Regions from separate parts of the Bacillus cereus group sp. RP37 genome, predicted to be linked through region 1. Evidence: predicted binding sites of a transcription regulator. Region 1 holds the regulator's gene; the other holds the start of a gene.

Region 1 (3,164 bases):
TAAAAGGAGATGGAACCATCATCGTAAACCCTAGCTACATAGAACCAAAACCGCAACACTATAATTACGATATGTGGGAAGGAATTTCGTACGTATTAAACATTTCCAAACCAATTGGCGAGAGAGTAGAATCTTTACAGTATAAAGGCGCTCCTCTAAATATGAAGGAAGAATATGACGTCGTTATGAATAATTATCGCGCAAGCGGCGGAGGGAACTTTTTTATGTTTCAAAATAAGCCCGTAATAAAAGACATACCAACAGATATGTCTGAACTTATCGCTAACTATATATGGAAACATAAAAAGATAGAAGCAACGCAAAATAATAACTGGAAAGTTATTAAATAACGAATTTAACAATAAAAAAGATGGGCAGCTATGCCCATCTTTTAATTTAATTTTGCATTATCTTGCTTTTTTAAAGCTTTTAATTTCGCCGGTGTAACATCAGTACCTTCTTCGTTAACAACTTTAATTCCTTTAAGTTCGTTTAACATATTTTGACGAAATCCTTTTAAATATTGTTCACGTAGCGATTGGCGCTCACGTTGTTCTTCTTCAGTTAAGCCTTCAGCTTTTGCTTTTTTCGCTAAGAAGTTAATGCGTTCAATGAGTTCGTGACTTTGCATCTCGAATCCCCCTTTTACTCAAAACTGATTATTATCATACAATAGTTAGTCCTCTTTATCAAGCAATTGCTTTGTATATTCTACATATCTTCGATGTACAGTTGCTTTTGAAACATCATGACCAAAACCACGAAGTGTTGCTGCAATTTCTTCAAAAGTTAATTCATTCCGGCGTAAACGTACAATTTCCTCAATTGGCACTTCTTTCTTCTCTCGTCCTACGCTTAAATTACGATTTTTTAAATTATTTTCGGGACGATAGCCCTTTTCTACTGCGCGTTGCATGCCACGTTTAATTTTCAAGTTATGAATCTTTCTTTGATACTCTTCAACAATGCCAATAATATCTAAAACCATCGAATCAGAATCCGACAATTGTAATTCTCCATTATGCGTATGCGTATATACTTTTATTCCCTCTTTATGTAAACAGTGCATTAATGCAATTTTCGCATTCCCCCTACCAAGGCGCGTTTCATCTTGTATGAGTAGCACATCGATTTGTTCATCTCGAATTGTATCTAGCACTTCTAATATGCCGTCACGTTCAATTGTATAGCCACTAGCCTGCTCTTCAATCACCTTAATAACATTCATTTGATAGCGCTCAGCTAAATGCAATAATTCATCTTTTTGACGTAATAATGATGTTTCTTGTGCTTCTTTTGTTGTACTCACACGCGCATAAATAATTGCATTCATTATGAACCCCTCTTTCTCACTATTATTTCCCTCCAGTGTAACATAAATTCGCCTTTTGTTCGAACTTATGTTTGTAGAATGTTTTTTCGCATGTTATACTTATTAATAAGAAAAATGAAAGAAAACGAGGTGTTAGAAAACATGGAAAAGTTAACGAAACGCCAGCAAGACATTCTCGACTTTATTAAGCTAAAAGTACAAGAAAAAGGATATCCACCTTCCGTACGTGAAATCGGTCAAGCAGTCGGCCTCGCTTCTAGTTCTACAGTGCACGGACATTTATCACGACTAGAAGAAAAAGGATATATTCGACGCGATCCAACAAAACCACGAGCAATTGAAATTTTAGGTGACGATCGAATGGATGCAGAAACACAATCTGTTATTCAAGTTCCTATTATCGGAAAAGTTACTGCTGGATTACCGATTACAGCAGTTGAAAGTGTAGAAGATCACTTCCCACTTCCAGCTAGCATTGTTGCTGGAGCAGATCAAGTGTTCATGTTACGTATTTCTGGAGATAGTATGATTGAAGCTGGTATTTTCGACGGGGATTTAGTTGTTGTTCGCCAACAACAGTCTGCATATAACGGTGAAATTGTAGTAGCTTTAACAGAAGATAACGAAGCAACTGTTAAACGTTTCTATAAAGAAAAAGACCATTTCCGTCTACAACCGGAAAACTCTTCATTAGAGCCTATTATTTTAAAACAAGTGTCAGTTATCGGAAAAGTAATTGGTGTATATCGTGATTTACATTAAAAAATAATAAAAAGAAGATAATCACCTTATTTATATAGGTGACTATCTTCTTTTTTGTATTTTGATAGATTTTCATACATTCTATTTCTTATGAACGAATTTCAATCGTCACATCGCCAGCAGTTGTTTTACCACTAATCTTTTTACTACCATTGCCAATTGTTATATTTTTATTTTCTTCATTAAAAATCATCACGTCTCCAGCAGCGCTTTGCCCAGTTATAACTGCATCTTGTGGTTTTTCCAATAAAGTAATATCTACATCCCCAGCGGTTGAACTTGCCTCCACATCATATTTAGGATCATGATCCATAATATGCACTTCCCCACTAGCCGTCTTCGCTGTTACTTTCCCTATTACTTTTTTAAAGTTCAGCTCACCAGCTTTTGTAGATCCCTCCACACTCTTAGCTGTGACATGTTTCAAATCTACTTCTCCAGCAAGCGTTTCAACACTTACACGATCACTTTTCACATCACTTATTTCTATTTGTCCAGCAGATGAATTTACTTTTATCTCTTGGTAAGAACGTTCAGGCACTAGTATAGTCATTGTAGACGTTTGAAACTTGAAATTGTAAAAAGAAAAATCAAATGAAGCACCTTTTTCTCTTTCCCCAATAATTTTTAATGTGTCACCATCTTCGGCAATACGAATCTCTTGTTTACGTACAGCTCCTGATTGCTTTACATAAAAAGAAGAATCGGGAGATTTTTGGACAACAATATCCCCAGCATCTAACTTAACTTCTATATTTTTTAGTGTTTCGTTTTTTATTACGTCTTCTTTGTTTCCTTCTTCTGCAGTTTGTACTGCTTTTTCATATGTTTGTGAAATCCCTATTACTCCAATAATGATACAAGTGATTGCTACTAACAATATTTTTTTCATCATCTACTCCCCTTTTATCATTTTGAAGTTCCATACTACATAACGTACGCATAACCTTTTAAACCACTTCGTACTATAATAAGCGATAATACATAACAACAAACCTACTCCAACAAACGTTATACTAACGAATACATCCAACCATATAAAAGTACCCATAAATACTTTTGCAATAAC
Region 2 (3,164 bases), 2.5 Mb from region 1:
TACGAGAAAGTGTATTTTGTTAAGGAAGGCGAAGTTTGAAAAGATGGGGGAAAACCCCATCTTTTTTTATTTGTCGGTAAGTCGATATAATTTCACTTGTCGTGACAAGTACTGAGAAAAATCACCCAAGTAACCAAACATACGACACATCCTGTCGAATATTGATAGATTATCATAGCTAAATAATGAAGGAATTCTCATGAAAGATATGGAAACTTTAATAAATACATCTCCATATGTCGTATCTACCATTTCCTCTTTCTTATAAGCGATGATACAGTAGAGGTAGTATTTAGAGTAAAGGGGTAAAGTGTAGAATGGATTTTCAGACAATCAAAGATTATTTTTCACCAGAAAATATGGATCATATTGTTGAAAGTTATAAAGCGTTCGGACCACTTCTTGGTATTGGTTTACCGATGATAGAAGCGTTGATTCCAGCATTGCCACTCATCGTATTTGTACTGGCGAATGCTGTTGCATTTGGATTTTGGCTCGGTTTTCTTTATTCTTGGCTTGGATCAGTAATGGGTGCCTTACTTGTCTTTTTCATTATCCGCCATTTTGGCCGAAGTCGTTTCTTTTCTTTTGTAAATAAGCATGAGAGAGTACGAAAGGCAATGGGATGGATTGAAAGGAAAGGGTTCGCGCCGATTTTCGTCATATTTTGTTTTCCGTTTACACCGTCTGCGCTTATAAATGTTGTCGCTGGTTTATCTCGCATTAGTGTAAAACAGTTTGGACTTGCGCTCGCGTTCGGAAAGCTTGTAATGATTTTTATTTTAACGTATATCGGCCATGATTTAATGTCATTTATTCATAATCCGGTGAAATCAGTCATTGTAGCAATTGGTATTTTTATTTTATGGTATGTCGGTAAGAAAATCGAAGTAAAGTTAGAGCTACATTAAGAATAGTCTTCTTTGTCCCGCTATTTGTGGGCAGTAAAACTCCCACCAAAAAAATCGGCTGAAGCAAAAAAGTTAGGTGGGAGATCAAACTGCCCGTAAATGCCCGATTGGTGCGGGCTGATAATCGGTGGGGGATGAACAAAACCCCACCGATTAAGTTTCACTTTATAAATGCAAGCTTCATTATTAAAGGGTAAGGGGAGAAGCGGATGAAGAAAACTTTGAAAAAAGAAGGCATAGAGTGGATACGAACAATTTTAATTGGTGTATTATTAGCTGTATTTTTTCGAACGTTTTTCTTTTCAACGTACGTTGTAGAGGGGAAGTCAATGATGCCAACATTGCAAGATGGCAATATGCTCGTTGTAAATAAGGTGAGTTATCAAGTAGGGGACTTGAATAGGTTTGATGTCGTTGTGTTTCATGCGAATAAAAAAGAGGACTATGTAAAACGAATTATTGGTTTACCTGGGGACCATATTGAATATAAGCATGATAAGCTATATATAAATGGACAATTCGTAGATGAACCTTATTTAGAGAAATATAAGAAAGAGATAAATGGACGACAACTAACAGGTGATTTTAAATTAGAAGAATTAACGAAAGAGAAGTTTGTACCACCTGGTTACATTTTTGTGGTAGGCGATAACCGCCTCGGGAGCTGGGATAGTAGACACTTTGGATTTGTAAAAGCTGATACAGTAGTCGGTAAAGTTGATTTACGATATTGGCCAATTCAAGAGGTACAAACGAATTTTTCAAAAGGTTGATATAATAGGTAGAAGTATAGAAAAAGACAAACTACTCCGTTTGTCTTTTTTCGTGTCCTATAATACAATTATAGTAGCAAACTAACGTTCGTTATGTAAGTGAAAGGTGGGGTTACATGTCACTTCGATTTGTGATTGGTAGAGCGGGAAGTGGAAAAAGTACACTTTGTTTACACGAAGTGCAAGAAGAGTTAAAGCAGCGCCCAAGAGGGGAAACAATATTATACCTTGTGCCAGAACAGATGACATTCCAAACGCAGCAGGCCTTAATTGGAAGCGAGGATGTAAGAGGTTCTATTCGGGCACAAGTTTTTAGTTTTTCACGGTTAGCGTGGAAGGTGCTGCAAGAAGTTGGCGGAGCGAGTCGTCTTCACATTGATGAAGCGGGCGTACATATGTTGCTTCGTAAAATTGTAGAGTCTCGTAAAGATGGATTATCGGTGTTCCAAAAAGCAGCGGAGCAAAACGGTTTCTTTGAACATCTTGGTAGTATGATTGCGGAGTTTAAACGTTACAATGTGACGCCATCAAACGTATATGAAATGTGGCAACAATTAGATGCGCATAGTAGCAGTGCCGAGCAAAAGCTATTAGCGAATAAAGTGTATGATTTACAACTACTATATGATGATTTTGAACGTGCTTTAATCGGAAAATATTTAGATTCAGAAGACTACCTGCAATTACTAGTCGAAAAGCTTCCGCAGTCTGAATATGTAAATGGGGCTGAAATTTATATAGATGGATTTCATTCATTCTCACCGCAAGAGCTAGAAATTGTAAGACAGCTTATGATTTGTGGAGCGAGAGTTACGATCACGTTAACGATAGATGAAAAAACGTTAGCACAGCCAGTAAATGAACTAGATTTATTTTATGAAACGACGTTAACATATGAAAAAATAAAACAAGTAGCACGTGAAGAGAAGATAGAAATTGAAAAAACGATTCCACTTATGGAACAACCGCGTTTTCATTCTCCGGCATTAGCTCATTTAGAAGCTCATTATGAAGCGCGTCCGAATGAAAAGTTTCACGGTGAAGCAAGTGTAACGATTAGTACAGCCGCGAATTTACGAGCTGAAGTAGAAGGTGTTGCTCGGGAAATTCGTAAACTTGTCGGGGATGAACAGTATCGTTACCGAGATATTGCAGTCCTTCTTCGTAACGGAGAAAGTTATTACGATGTGATGCGAACGTTATTTACGGATTATAATATCCCGCATTTCATCGATGAAAAACGCCCGATGTCACATCATCCGTTAGTAGAATGTATTCGTTCTGCATTAGAAATTATTAGCGGGAACTGGCGCTACGACGCGGTGTTCCGCTGCGTGAAAACAGAGCTTTTATATCCATTAGATGTAAGAAAAGAAACGATGCGCGAAGAGATGGATGAGTTTGAAAACTACTGTTTAGCGTACGGTGTACAAGGGAAGAGATGGACTTCAGAGGACCCGTGGATGTATCGCCGCTATCG

What was found. The regulator LexA, encoded in region 1, represses DNA repair genes until DNA is damaged. The targets are predictions, from matches to a motif close to CGAACATATGTTCG.
Positions count from the first base shown of each region.
Region 2: addB (helicase-exonuclease AddAB subunit AddB) is a predicted target of LexA. The motif match lies at 1,762-1,775, and genes of this name have one in related genera.

Region 1 covers NZ_JARVHP010000001.1:1,784,898-1,788,061, reverse strand. Annotated here, with positions in the region: gene QCI44_RS09475 (bifunctional metallophosphatase/5'-nucleotidase) at 1-350, shown strand, start outside; gene QCI44_RS09470 (DUF896 domain-containing protein) at 392-631, opposite strand; gene QCI44_RS09465 (YneB family resolvase-like protein) at 677-1,333, opposite strand; gene lexA (transcriptional repressor LexA) at 1,475-2,095, shown strand; gene QCI44_RS09455 (DUF4097 family beta strand repeat-containing protein) at 2,184-2,990, opposite strand; gene QCI44_RS09450 (DUF1700 domain-containing protein) at 2,991-3,164, opposite strand, start outside.
Region 2 covers NZ_JARVHP010000001.1:4,236,587-4,239,750, reverse strand. Annotated here, with positions in the region: gene QCI44_RS22380 (competence protein ComK) at 1-39, shown strand, start outside; gene QCI44_RS22375 (TVP38/TMEM64 family protein) at 318-911, shown strand; gene lepB (signal peptidase I) at 1,121-1,684, shown strand; gene addB (helicase-exonuclease AddAB subunit AddB) at 1,801-3,164, shown strand, end outside.